DNA from 4 places in the Paenibacillus sabinae T27 genome. Region 3 is predicted to be linked to each of the others. Evidence: riboswitches for the same ligand, from Rfam matches in the RefSeq annotation. Region 3 holds a riboswitch; each other region holds the start of a gene.

Region 1 (3,487 bases), 1.6 Mb from region 3:
ACGAGCTGTGCCGTTCCGAAGCGTATCATCCGCTAATGCCGTACGGCTCTTCGCCGCGAATTGTCCCGGGACGCGTGCAGGGTCAGGAAGCCTGCTACATCTTCCCATCCCAGGATCAAGCGCCTGAATTGCGGCAACAATCGGCGTTCATCGCCGTATACCCGCAGCCTGTTGTCATTAACGGCAGCACGTATCCATACTTCATCCTCTGGGCGGACCAAGCTCATCTTCAAGCGATGGTGAACGGATTACGATTTCTTTGACAGTAAGATTGATTCAAAGACTAGAAGAGCCAACCCGATTGAAGGGTTGGCTCAGAGAGATAATTTTAAGTTTAGCAGTTGTCCCGATCCAGACAACTTCATCGGGACTGCTATTATTGTTTAATTCTTTAAAGGTTCACCCCATTCGTCAAATCCGCCTTGATACAGCATATTCCCCTCGGGATCATAGAGGGTGCCGTTGATAAACCGGTCGTCCGCAAAATCCCCCTCAATTTTAACCTCATCATTGGCGTAATACCAGATTGCCTTTCCTTCTCGACCTCCCTGGCTTATTTCTACGACGAGATATTCACCAGTACTTCGATTCAGAACCACCTCTAGCCCCTCCCAATGCAAGCCCGATTCGTTGTAAGAACCTTTATACCGAAGTCCTCCGCCGGGATAATATTCGATGCCCTCCACCTGCTTGCCATTTCTCATCGTTCCTTCGAAGTACAGTTCGTCAGCGAAAAGATAGTACATTTTCCCTTCGCCATCCATTTTATCGTTCTTCCATTCCCCTTCATAGAAAACACGTCCGTTTTCGTTGTATTGCGTTCCATACCCCTCACGGATACCGTCTACCAGCCCGCCATGATACCGCATGCTGCCGTCTTCGTTATACAGGGTATCCTTTGTATCTTTCAGGCTGATGTACACCGTCTGCTTTGCTCTATTCCAGCTAATTTTACGGTCAGCCGCTTCACCAATAAGCCTAAGAGGGACATAGGTTGTACCGCCCCGAGTAACCGGCGCAGAATCGGTTTTGATAACTTTTCCATTAACAACCATTTCTTTCTTGTCAATAGTCAGTTTAATTACCAGGCTTCCCTTGGTGCCCGTGATCTGGCGCGTTTTGTTATCCCATTTAATGCCGAACCCCATCCGCTCGAACAGGGAACGAAACTCGACATAGGTGCTATTGTTAAGCGAAATCGGGGCCGTACGCAGGGGAACCTCTACCCCATCCATAACGACATGAATCGGTTCTGCATTCCGGTCTGCACGGGTACTCGGAGGAATGATGGTTCTTTTGACGATAAAACCGCCTTTATTTAAATAAATCAGCGTATCGCCGGAGAGTCCGAGTACATGATTGTATGTCGCTTCCAGCGGTATCGAAAAAGACTCCTTATGCAAAAGGTCTACACCTGTTACCTTTGCTTGATCTCCCTCTCCTTTTTCAACCCAAATGCCATAGGACAACCCTGTGAATACTTTTGACAATTTGTAAGGAGAATCTTTTTGCAGCACGATTCCCTTCTCAGACGGAGTGGTTGCGTTCAGCTCAACATAACCCTGATTTTCCCTAAGCTTGGTCTTAAGCACAATGTATTTGCCATTGAACGAATAATCATGCGGAAAGCTGGCTCCGTAAAAATGATCTTCACTCTTTGAACCCAAATCATAGGCTCTAATTTCATCGGATCGGTACAGATAGATAAGCCGGCCCTTACCCAGCTGAGGATTACTCCCTTCCTCGATCTCCTCCGACTCACCGCTTGCCAAATTAAGAACTTGGACTTTGTAATGATCAACCCATGCCAGATAATTGCCATTTCCAACGGGCTCCGTTAGCGAGGATGACCCGCCGTCAACCAGTTTCTTTTTTTCCTTACTTTTCAAATTGTATCCCCATATATCACTTCCATGGAGTTCATTACTCTGAATCCAAAGAACCATTGGGCCTTGAATGGTATCCGCTAGAACCGGGTTATATTTGTGGGTCTTATCGGTAGTCAATCTTTCCGTCTTTCCGTTATCCAAATTTAAAACATAAATCGAATCATAGTGATCTTGAATTATAGTCCAGGTTAAGTAGCGGCCAGCGATATCAGCATCCTTGAGATCTTGAAAATCAACCGGTCCGACTTTGAACTTCGTCACCTCGTCTTTCCATGTGTAGTTCTGCCCTGCTGCTGCGCTCGCAGCCATCCCCCTTGTTTCCATTTCGGTTAATGCAACGAGCATCCAGACCACAAGCACACTCCAAAAGATTCGTCTCATTTTCGTTGAACCATTCCTTTCTTCTGCTGTAAGAACACGCAAAAAAACAAGCCTCTGAGCAACCCGGCTGTCTGGTTATAGCTTACTATAACGGAAGACCCGTGGCTTTGCGCCCCCGCCTTTCGAACGAGTTTGCCTTTGGTCAATCACTTGTTTCGTGATTTCTTATAGTTCTTTTGCACTTCTTTTTTCAGTATAAATCCAGATTTAAAATTTACCAATTAATATTTTGTTTGTCACTCACTTGAGATACGCACTTTAAAGTACGTACTACCTCAGATAGCCGTATAATTGTAAACTTATAGAAATCAGTGCTATGTACAAAGGAGAAGAGAAAATGAAGTATACCGGCCCCGTTTACCGTCCGCCTTTTGAAGCGAATTCGCTATTACTGCAAGTCACTGTCGGATGCAGCCATAATGAGTGCAGCTTCTGTACCATGTATAGCGATGTGCCTTTTCATGTCGAAACGCTGGAACAAATTGAGCATGATTTATGGGAAGCCAAACGAATGTATCCTGAAGTAAACCGTATATTTTTAGTCAATGCCGACCCTTTTGCCCTGAGTGCAGACCGGCTTAAATCCATTGCGGTTAAAATCAATGAAATTCTGCCTCAAGTTCAGACTATAGCGATGTATGCCTCCGTTAATAACATTAAAAATAAAACCGATGAAGAGCTTAAAGAATTAAGAGCCTTAAAGATTAACGACCTCAATATCGGCCTGGAATCCGGTATGCCCGAGGTAGTGGAACATTTTAATAAAGGATTTACGGTGGATGAAGCCAAAGTACAGTTAAAGCGTTTAACCGAAGCTGGAATGGACTTTAGTGTAAATATTATCATCGGAGGAGCCGGCAGCGAAAAAACACGGGAAAATGCAAAAGCAAACAGCAAACTGCTAAATGAAGTTAAGCCAAAGCTGATCTTTATTGCCACTTTACATGTGGATCCCGGCAGCCCGCTGGATGAAGAAGTAGAAGAAGGGCTTTTTATAGAAAATACCTTGCGCCAAAATATTGAAGAGGAAATCGAAATGTTAAGCGGACTGAACCTGGACCATACCTTTTTCTTCGGTCTCCATACCTCCAATGTAATACCCGTTCGCGGTATGCTCCCAGACAAGAAAGATGAAATGATTGCGGCACTAAAAGAAGGCTTAAACTCCATTGGGGTCGAATATTTAGACGGTCACCTGCAAAAAGGTGTGGAAGGAG
Region 2 (3,487 bases), 2.5 Mb from region 3:
TTTTTTGCTATGTAAGGATATCAAAAATCGCATATTTCGCACATACCTGGTCGGCGCCATGTACAATAACACATATCCAGAGAAAAACGAGTAATGGAGGAACAGCGGTGATTATTTTTCTGAACGGCGACCAGAACGGAATCGATATGTCAACGCTATCGGGTGTGGAGAGAGAGATAGTGGAGAAGAAGCAGAGAAGTCCTGAAACCTATGTTTACGAATCTCCCGCTGCGCTCGCATTTGAGCTGAATATGAGAAGGCGCATTGTTGAAGCGGCTGTCGCGCTCGATGCAAGCGGAGTGACCTTTGTCCGGTTTGAGAACACCAGGGGCAATCGTTACTTTTGGTCCCGTACCAATAAAGGAGGACTCCTCTTAAATAACGGGGTCTTACCGTCCGACGCGATCAATGATATTTTCCGGAACGGCCGTATGTATGCCTTTGAGTGCGCAACAGCCGTGGTGGTTGTTTTATATAAGGGAGTCCTTGATGCGCTGGGTGAAGAGGTATTTAATTCGTACTTTAGAAACCTGCTGCTCTATGATTGGCAGTATGACAGAGATTTACAGTTAACTGCGATCAATAACAGGGAGGAAGCCTATCCCGGTGATGTGCAGTATTTCAAGAATCCCGACCATGACCCGAACAAGCCGGAATGGCAGGGCGAGAACGTTATCGTACTGGACAAAGGAATGTATTACGGGCATGGAATCGGTATTACCACCACCGAGGGAATGATTACCGTTCTGAACAGAAAGAGAGTGCCTGGAAGCAGAACATCTGCTTATCTTCTGGATAAGACGTTTAGCCCGGACTTTGAGTATTTGCGGAGATTATCCGCGGGAAGAAGCCTTCCGTCAGCGGCAGGCCGTTATACAGGCTATACAGTTGTCATAAAAATCGGTTCGCATAATTACAGAATGTAGCTAAGAAAGTTATTTATAGGTCAAATTATGGATTTAGCCTGTTTCAGGTAGTGCATAGTCAACCCGAGCAAGACGATTATTCAGGGCGACAGCCAGCTGTTGCTGGCGACCGTAACGCCGGCGAATGCAACGAACAAGGATGTCATCTGGACATCGAGCAACCCGGCAGTGGCGACAGTGGTGAACGGCAACATTTCGGCGAAATCGGTCGGCACGGCCACGATCACCGCGAAGACGCGTATCGGCGGCTTCACCGCGACGACTGCCGTAACGGTCACGGCGGAACCGGCGCATGGGGAACTCGCCAATCACGATTTTGAAGACGGATTGAACGGTTGGACGATTCTGTCCGGCGACGCCTTCACCGCCCAAGATGTGACGACGGCCAACGACTGGGGCTGGGGCGGCCCGTTCAACCAGAATGGCGCCAAGCATCTGTGGGGGGCCCAAAGCGGTAACGACAGTCAGACCGGGGCTATGCGATCTGAGCAATTCGTTCTCGGCGGCAACGGACAGATCAATTTACTGGTCGGAGGGGGCAACAATTATTATGATCTCTATGTTGCGCTCGTTCGCGCCTCTGACGGTAAGGAGTTGTTCAAAGCAACCGGACTCGACCAGGAATCGTATACCCGAATTTATTGGGATGCCTCAGATTACATCGGTACGGAGTGCTACATCAAGATTGTCGATAACGCCACCGGCAGCTGGGGCCATATCAACATTGATGATGTTAACGTCCCCACCGTGGCTCCGTAGTAAAAGGTCAATAGCCCGAATATCGAGACAGGCAGTTTGACGGTTGAAAATCAGTATGATCCCCTCTTGGCAGACAGTGAAAAAAGAGTTCATGACAGCATGAATCAACACTGTAGACCGGAGGGGATTTTATAATTTAGTTCTGTACTGTGGGATGTCCCGGACGCAATACCCAGGCACTGTTCATTTTCCCAAGCATGTAATAGGCATTATTACTTAAGACCGTTGTCTTCTTTATTTTGTCTATGCTAAAATGTTCCTGTATACATAGTCACATAAATCGTACGAAAAAGGCAAAGCTGATGAAAATCAGTGACGCAAAGCTAAAGGGACTAAGTGGAGAAATCCGTATGTCAGCCAGCTCCCGAATAATCGCACCTCCCGTAGATTTATGTGAAATGAAGGAGGAGAAGCATGGGAAAGTATTGGCATTCTTTTTGGTTGGGGTTTAACGAAACTCTACTTGAAGATTGTATGTGCGAGAGCGTGAGATCGAAGATCTGTAGCAAGATCGGGTATCATAGAAGCAAACTGAATGCTTAAGCAGAAGAGGCACCTATTTTAGGTGCTTTTTTCTTGAGTCAGCGAAGTACAGAGGAGCGGTTAGTCTTGCGGTGTATCACGATATGGCAGCCTTGGGCGACCCTGATTGCACTTGGAGAGAAAAAATTCGAAACGAGAAGCTGGGCTACACAGCACCGGGATGCCATCGCCATTCATGCCGGGAAAAAGGTGGATAAGGCCATCTGCCAGAAAGAACCATTCCGCAGTATACTAGCAAAACACGGATACACAGCGGATACCTTGCCGACAGGGAGCGTGGTGGCGGTATGCAGGCTGGCCGATTGTCTTGAGGTCACCGAGTCTTACGGTGAAACGGCAATGCTTGAAAGCCCATCGCAATCCATCGTCATCGGCGACCTTGAAAAAGCATTCGGATTGTTTGAATTAGGCCGATTCGCCTGGGAGCTTGCGGATGTCCGGCGGCTGCCGAAGCCGATTCCGGCCAAAGGGATGCAGGGGCTCTGGAATTGGGAGGAGACACATGATTTTTTGTGAGTTCATCGAAAGATAAATTCTACTCTGGTCCCATCCTTCAATTTCTCCAGCTGATTGCCGACCCAGCTGCCTGCACCACGGTTATCGGCTGGGGATATGTATGCGATGTCCGCTCCCGTTCCGCCTTCCTCGCACATGGCCATGGGCCATTCATCGCGATCATAATGTTTTTTGGTGGGAATTCCCTTCAGCGACTCCCGGCGGTTCTCTTCAGCTCCTTCACGGTTGATCGTGCATACGCTGGACTCGCCTCTCTCGATCGCTTTTTCAATATGCTTTGCCGTTTCCGGATACTCGTCTGATGGAAAAATCAGCTGTACCACTTCCTTATCGGAAGAAGGAGCGTTCCTGAAATCCCACCCGTTTCTTTCGGCAAGATACGACAGCAGCAAAAGCAGCAGAAGCATGGCAAGAAGAGCTGTGATCCGATTTTGTTTACGCAATGTTCTACTCCTTTTCTTATGTAAATCGTAGAATTTAATTATAATTCATTTTAAGGATTTGTTTACATAGCATTTCCCATTTTTTTTAGTTGCGCATTCCCGCAATCTTCTCTATCCTTTTAAAAGGAGGGATAGTAGAAATGAGAAAAGCCTTACTGGCAGGCGCAGCAATTGCCCTTGTGCTGCTCAGCGCCTGCGGCGGAAAAGAGCCGGCTGCATTGTCCCATGAGGATGTGCAGGAGAGCGTTCAGGAATTTTATAATGAGATCTCTTCGCTTGATCAAACCGCAAAAACATCTC
Region 3 (3,487 bases):
ATAAATGTGGTATTGATCCGCATTTGCAACCGGATCCCATTGCAGAGCGATCGCCTTATTCGATACCGTCGATGCCATTAGATGGGTTGGCGCCTCTAATTGATCGTTAATCGCGTCAAGCTCCCAGCCGCTACCGTTCCAGGTTGCAAAGACCTCAAACTGATCTCCATAAACCATTGCCAAGGTATCCCCATCAGCGAGCGGAACCGCTTGTGCCGGCATCTGGTTGTCAAGATCATGGACGGTATAGCTGTCATTGATTTGATAAGAGATGGTCTCGGTGCCGCTATAATAAACTTTAGCATACACGCTGTCGTTAACCGTAACGCTGGATAACATAACTCCTGAAAAATGCTGAGACGAGTTCGGATTGGTAACGTCATACGATGCCGGAGGAAGCGCTCCGCCCGAGATGCTGTAAACCCCTACGTCTTGTACCGTTTTGTCATATTCGGTCTGGTACGTATCCTGTGTAACCGAATTGGCAACATTCCATTTTACGGCCGAATAATCATAGGTTGCCGGGTACAGGGTGTATAGCTTGTCCTGTACAATAAAAGCGGCTTTTATATCCAGCACCTTACCCGGTTCGGGGGCAGGCTGCTCTACAGGCAGCTGTCCGGGTGCCGGAGATTCGGGTGCGGGAGATGCGGGTGCGGGCGTGGGTGCGGGAGATACGGGTCCCGTAGGATTACTCACTTCTCCTGGCGAAGGAACCGTTGGAACCGGACTGCTGCTTCCAACTTCCTTCCCGCCAATTACCACGACCTTCACCGTCTCCGAGAGAATGTACTCCTTTATAATTTGCTCGAAGCTAACACCTTCCGCATTAATCTCAGCTTTAAGGATGGTTCCTTCTCCTGTGATCTTCGCGGCTGCCTGCAGAATGATCTCCTTCAATACGGCATTGTCCTGCAGCTTGATAGCAGCCCCTTCTGAACCTGTGTAAGTTTCAAGCAGAGCTATGGTGGATTGATCGTAAATTTCGATCGTTACCGTCGTTTTTACTGCGACTTTTGCAAAAGTGCCCTCAAATTGTACGAGATCATTTACTGACGTACTTTCAACGGAAACCGATTTAAAGGCTTCGTTTCCCTGTTCTTCTTCCAGCTTTGCTCCCGATTTGACGACAGTGCTGCTGATGCTTGTATCGCCCTTCGTAAAAAGTCTGACTCGTCCGAGATCCTTTTGAACCACTACCTGGTTCATCGAAGAGTCTTGAATGACGATACTGTGTTCCCCGCCGCCGTTCACAATGGTTCTTCCTTCAACGGTTACGTGATCAAGCAGCACCTCGCCCTCGCCGATTCCCGCTGCCAGAATGAGGTCGCCTTTAATGACAGCATTCTTTAGGGTGACGCCGCCGCTGTTGATCGTCAAGTTCCCGCCAACCGTATTTTTCAGATCATAGGTTCCAGGCTGGTGTATCAATTGACCTACAGCTTGATCTAGCACCACTACAGCTTCAGCTCTTGTGATGGGTTTCTGAGGACGGAAGCTTTTATCCGGATATCCCTTCAGATAACCCTTGGAAGCAACCACTTTTATGTATGGTTTACTCCAGGCAGACATTTGCTGTTCATCCTGAAAGGCTTCAGTATCTCTCGTTATTGTCCCCTCTTCCAACTGCATAAGCTGGTAAATGATTTTGGCAGACTCTTCTCTCGTTATCGGTTGATCAGGCCTGAAGGTGCCGTCTCCGAACCCCGAGATGTAGCCGGTAAATTTCGCTTTGGATACATCGTTGTAAAACCATTTTCCCTGCGGGACATCTTTAAAAGTCTGGTCAGCCTTATGGGAAAAACCAAACGCTTTGTTCGCCAGCGATATGAATTCCGCTCGGGTAATGACTTTATCGGGTTGAAAGGTTCGATCGGCGTAGCCCGAGATCAATCCATTGCCAATCCATACTTTTATTTCTTCCTCGGCCCAATGACGGCTAATGTCATTTAATGAAGTTTGGTTTTCTGCATACGAGGGCCCTGAGAAAGATAAGACTTGCACTGCAAAAAACATAATGATAAATGCGACTCTACCTAATAACCTTCCCAACATACAATCTCCCTTTCATAACTTAATTAATGGCAACAAAAATAAGCCAACCCATGAAGAGATATAGGCAACCCGGCTGTCATACAAGGAGTGACCTTGCTTAGACCCGTGGCTTTGCGTCTCCGACTTTCGTACGGATTTGCCGTTTCTTATTCTACAGATTGACTTAAGACCAACCTACCAGGGCTTAATTGCCCAGGAATAATTATACAATCCCACCCATCATACAACAAAAGTCCCATTTATTCGATCTAAATTTTTGGGCCTGCCTGACCGAAGAAGAACTGCCGTAATGGGGGGACTGGTGCGACGCGGTAAATGAATATGCAGATAAAAAAAGCCAAGGCAAAAAGCATTTTGCCCTGGCTTAGCCTAGTGAAACTCGATAAACGCTTTAGTTCGATTTGGCCGTGTAGGCGTGTACGGCGTCTCTAAGGAAGCGGGCAAGCCCCGCTCCGCGCTTGTCATAGTAAGCGGTAAAGCGTTCGTCGTCCACGTACATCTGCGCGACCCCCGCATGGGCCTCCGGGGAGTAGCTGCCCCAGAAGAATGTGAGCCATTGCCGATGGAGATCGGCGGCTCGCTGCGCGGCTTCGCCGGCGGAGTCACCAGTCTTCATGCCTTCCGCCAGCGAAGCGAACATGTCCTCTTCTATTTTTTGAACGGCCGAATACTGCTCCTCGGTCATGTTCATCAGCTGTTTATTGGACCGGTTGACGGCTTCGTCGCCGTACTTCCCGCGCGCTTCCTTGCCGTAGGCCTGCTCGTTGTCTTCAATCATTTTTTGTTTAAAGCCTTCAAATTTCTCGGTGTCGCTCATTGTAATCCTTCCTTCCCTTTCGGCCAGTGTCTTCTCCACATTTGAGATCAGCCGGTCGAGTTGTTCTCTTTTGGCCAGCAGCCTGCCATGATGTGTCCTCAGCGCTTTCGTCCCGTCGAACGAGGGCGAGGTTACGATAGCCTTAATGTTCTCCAGACTTAGACCCAGCTCGCGGTAAAATAAAATCTGCTGCAGCAGATCGACCTCGGGCCGGCCATAGATGCGGTATCCGGAGGAGTTGATCCGGGCCGGTTTCAAAATCCCGAATTCATCGTAATAACGCAGCGTACGCGCGCTGATTCCCGCAAGTTTCGCGAGTTTTTGCACTGTGTATTCCGTGATGGCACCTCCTCACAAGCTCAATGTACACCTTTACGCTGCGTTAATGTCAAACCTTTTTTCAGCATAAAAAAAGCACCGATGGGTGCTTTTTCGAGGGTGCCGAAGCATGGGCTCTGCCGAAAAGGAAGGGCGGCTATTCTTTAGCTTTGACTCAGCCGGTTGGCCGGAGACGGGGAAGGAGAGATTGCGGAACGGGAGGTGGCTTTCTCAAGCTCCGCGGCAAAGAATCGCTGAAGCTCCTCAGCCTTGCGCGGGTCGTCCAGCGGAATTTTA
Region 4 (3,487 bases), 340 kb from region 3:
AACGGCTGAAGCGCCACGGCGAGACCTTTTTCAAAAAAATGACCGCCAAGCTCTTTTACCGCCTGCTCAGTAGCATGACCAGCGTGGATATCCCGACCGATACGGGCGACTTCCGCCTGATTGACCGCAAGGTGTGCGATGTGCTGCGCGAGCTGAAGGAGAAGAACCGCTATGTCAGAGGTCTTGTCAGCTGGGTCGGCTTCCGTCAGACGATGGTGGAGTACGTTCGCGAAGAGCGTTTTGCCGGGGAAACGAAGTATCCTCTCAAAAAAATGATCCGGTTTGCGCTCGACGGCATCACGTCCTTTTCGCACAAACCGCTCAAAATCGCATCTTATCTCGGATTTTCGCTCTCTTTTTCCAGTTTTATCTTTCTGTTCTTCGTCTTGATGCAAAAATGGTTCACCTCCCGCACCGTGCCCGGCTGGGCCTCCATTGTAGGGGTGAATCTGCTGTTTAACGGGATTGTACTTATGATTCTCGGGGTAATCGGGGAATACATCGGCCGGATTTACGACGAATCGAAGGATCGGCCGCTGTATATTGTCCGCCGGACCGTGGGCTATACCAGCCTGAAAGAAGAGGAAGCTGAGCTCCTTCGCGAGGAAGCTGGACTTACGCGGAAGGGCGTGCCTCATGAATAACAAAAATATGCGCGGCGAAATCATCCAGTTCGTTAAATTTAATATTGTCGGTCTGCTGAATACGCTCGTCGATATGGCCGTGTTCGCGCTGCTGAATTCGCTCGGACTGTACTATGTCGTGGGCCAGATCATCTCTTATGGGGCGGGAACGGCCAACAGCTTTATTTTAAACAGCAATATAACGTTCAAGGACCGGAAGCGGTCCAAAGAGGACGGGTTCGATTATAAGCAGCTGATGAGGTTTATTGTTTTGAATTTGGTTGTGCTGGGTATATCTTTGCTGCTGATGAGCTTGCTAATCGACCGGCTGGGACTGAAGGAGCTGGTATCGAAGGTACTGGTTACCTTTGTTACGGTCATCATCAATTTTGTCGGCAGCAGAAAATGGGTGTTCGTGAACCCGAAGCAGCCCCTGTCCGTTTCGGGCGAGGCGGTCTCCGGAGGGGATGCGGACCAACGTTAGAGGTGAGATAACTTGCGCAAGCTGTCCTATATCATTATTATTGCGGGCGTTCTGCTGCTCCTGTATCCGAAGGCCAGCGAATGGTTCGAAGACTGGCAGCAGCAGAAGCTGCTGGAGGAAGCGGAACGGAACTTTGAACAAGGAACGAATACGGCTCAGACCTCTGTCGATCCCGACTTGCGGCTCAAATACGCCAAAGTGACGCAGCTGCTTGCGGATGAATCGGTATTGGGCGAAGAATCTGAATCTGCGGATAATAATGGGGCTTCGGACGCCGGCGAGCAAGCGATCGGACTGATTGAGATCGATACGATTGATGCCAAGCTTCCCGTGCTTGAAGGAGCCACCAAAGCGAATATGAGGCATTCAGCCGTGCATCTGACCGAGACCGCTCCGCTCGGAGAAGTAGGCAATGCGGCCATTGCTGCTCACCGCGCTCATACCAAAGGCAGACTGTTTAACCGTCTGAACGAAGTGAAGATCGGAGATACGATCACCGTTAAGACCAGAGGGAAAGTCTATAATTATATCGTTTATGATATTCAGATCGTTGATCCGACAGACATTTCCGTGCTGGAGGGCAATAAAAAAGACCGGATCTTGACGCTGATTACCTGCGATCCGCTGATCAACCCGACCCATCGGCTTATTGTCCACGCAAAACTTCCGTGACTGTAGCGGAAAAATGTTAAAAGAGGCGGATGGAGCAGGTATATCTTCCTATTATTCTATTGTTATTTGATATTGATATGGTAAAATATATGTAGAAAAGCTAAACACGATAAATGGCAAACCTCCCGAAAGGTAGGGACGCAAAGCTACAGGGCCTTCCCGTCAGGATGGCAGCCAGCTGCCGAATGAAGAGGCTTTTTTGTTTGAGTTTTAATATAAATTATGGTATTTATTCCAAAAATAATAAAGATAAAGCTTGTGTGACAAAGGCAAACCTGCCGAAAGGCAGGGACGCAAAGCTACAGGGCCTTCCCGCCAGGATGGCAGCCAGCTACCGAAAGGAGTTTTATCCATGAAGAAGTTGTATGCGGTGATCCTCGCTTTATTAATCGTCGCCGCCTCCGCCGAAGCGACTCCGGCAGCCGCTGCGAGCAGCGGGTCCGAATGGCTGGATGCTTCGGAGTTAAGCCAAGGTGTTGTCGGCATTCAATATAACGTTCCGCAGAACAAGCGCACCAAACTGATGATCACCAAGAACGGCAGCAGCTATACCTACAACCTGTTCGCATCGGAGCCTAATGAATCTTTCCCTCTTCAACAAGGCAACGGTACCTATCGCATCTCCATCCTTGAGAACACCAGCGGCAATAAATATAAAGTGGTGTATTCCGACTCGGTCGACCTCTCGCTAAGCGACCCCAACGCTGTATATTTGAGCTCCGTGCAGAATGTGAATTGGAGTCCCTCGGACAAAGCGGTACAAAAAGCGAAACAATTGACTCAGAACGCTGCCACGGACAAAGAAAAGGTAACCGCCATCTACAACTATATCGTCTCCAATATTAAATATGATTACGCTTTGGCCGCTAATGTAGCCAATGATTATGTGCCGAGTATCGACAATACGCTTGCCTCCAAAAAAGGAATTTGCTATGACTACGCCTCCCTTTTCGCCGCCATGCTTCGGAGTGTGGATGTACCGGCCAAGCTGGTCATGGGCAATAGCAGCTATGTAGCTGAGTACCATGCCTGGAACGAAGTCCTCATCGGAGGCAAGTGGGTCACTATCGATACAACAGTTGATGCGGGCTTGGGCAAGAGCGGCAAGACGGCTCCCCTGATTAAAAGCGCAAGTAAATATACGGCCGTGAAGTATTACTAAGCACAAACAATCCGCTTAACCAATAAGTGGATTGTTTTTTTTTGTGATTTCGGGGTTGCCATATTCAATGAGAAGAGGTATTATAGGTGAGTCGCTCTTGGGAGGCACAAGCGTTTAAAGATAACTTGAAAAAAACTTTTTAAAAAAAGCTTGCGTTTCTGAAGAGTACATGATATATTATAAAAGTTGCTGCTAACGAAAAGTTGAACGGCGGCAAAGAAGTTTGATCTTTGAAAACTGAACAACGAGTGAGTATTAAATGAGAAGAAATTCTCGTCAGTTTGTTTGATTGAGCTATCGGCTCTACCTTTTTGGAGAGTTTGATCCTGGCTCAGGACGAACGCTGGCGGCGTGCCTAATACATGCAAGTCGAGCGGAGTTATGATGGAGCTTGCTCCTGATTAACTTAGCGGCGGACGGGTGAGTAACACGTAGGCAACCTGCCCCTTGGACTGGGATAACTACCGGAAACGGTAGCTAATACCGGATAAGACCTTCTGGTGCATACCGGAAGGCGGAAAGGCGGAGCAATCTGTCACCAGGGGA

The links. Region 3 has a riboswitch for cyclic di-GMP ahead of PSAB_RS24440 (S-layer homology domain-containing protein). Riboswitches for the same ligand answer to the same signal wherever they lie in the genome.
Region 1: linked by a shared signal. The riboswitch ahead of PSAB_RS21395 (stalk domain-containing protein) and the one ahead of PSAB_RS24440 (S-layer homology domain-containing protein) in region 3 are both predicted to bind cyclic di-GMP.
Region 2: linked by a shared signal. The riboswitch ahead of PSAB_RS17220 (ASCH domain-containing protein) and the one ahead of PSAB_RS24440 (S-layer homology domain-containing protein) in region 3 are both predicted to bind cyclic di-GMP.
Region 4: linked by a shared signal. The riboswitch ahead of PSAB_RS03040 (transglutaminase-like domain-containing protein) and the one ahead of PSAB_RS24440 (S-layer homology domain-containing protein) in region 3 are both predicted to bind cyclic di-GMP.

What each region holds. Positions count from the first base shown of each region.
Region 1 is NZ_CP004078.1:4,634,289-4,637,775, forward strand. Features, by position in the region: gene PSAB_RS21390 (LysM peptidoglycan-binding domain-containing protein) at 1-263, shown strand, start outside; gene PSAB_RS21395 (stalk domain-containing protein) at 384-2,234, opposite strand; cyclic di-GMP riboswitch class I at 2,325-2,417, opposite strand; gene PSAB_RS21400 (radical SAM protein) at 2,608-3,487, shown strand, end outside.
Region 2 is NZ_CP004078.1:3,721,940-3,725,426, reverse strand. Features, by position in the region: gene PSAB_RS17230 (protein-glutamine gamma-glutamyltransferase) at 108-926, shown strand; gene PSAB_RS24660 (Ig-like domain-containing protein) at 981-1,685, shown strand; cyclic di-GMP riboswitch class I at 1,968-2,054, shown strand; gene PSAB_RS17220 (ASCH domain-containing protein) at 2,295-2,744, shown strand; gene PSAB_RS17215 (NucA/NucB deoxyribonuclease domain-containing protein) at 2,747-3,151, opposite strand; gene PSAB_RS17210 (hypothetical protein) at 3,328-3,487, shown strand, end outside.
Region 3 is NZ_CP004078.1:991,009-994,495, forward strand. Features, by position in the region: gene PSAB_RS24440 (S-layer homology domain-containing protein) at 1-2,055, opposite strand, end outside; cyclic di-GMP riboswitch class I at 2,116-2,206, opposite strand; gene PSAB_RS04500 (MerR family transcriptional regulator) at 2,447-3,199, opposite strand; gene PSAB_RS04505 (3'-5' exonuclease) at 3,355-3,487, opposite strand, start outside.
Region 4 is NZ_CP004078.1:655,581-659,067, forward strand. Features, by position in the region: gene PSAB_RS03025 (glycosyltransferase family 2 protein) at 1-644, shown strand, start outside; gene PSAB_RS03030 (GtrA family protein) at 637-1,107, shown strand; gene PSAB_RS03035 (class D sortase) at 1,120-1,779, shown strand; cyclic di-GMP riboswitch class I at 1,885-1,965, shown strand; cyclic di-GMP riboswitch class I at 2,038-2,118, shown strand; gene PSAB_RS03040 (transglutaminase-like domain-containing protein) at 2,132-2,941, shown strand; rRNA gene PSAB_RS03045 (16S ribosomal RNA) at 3,250-3,487, shown strand, end outside.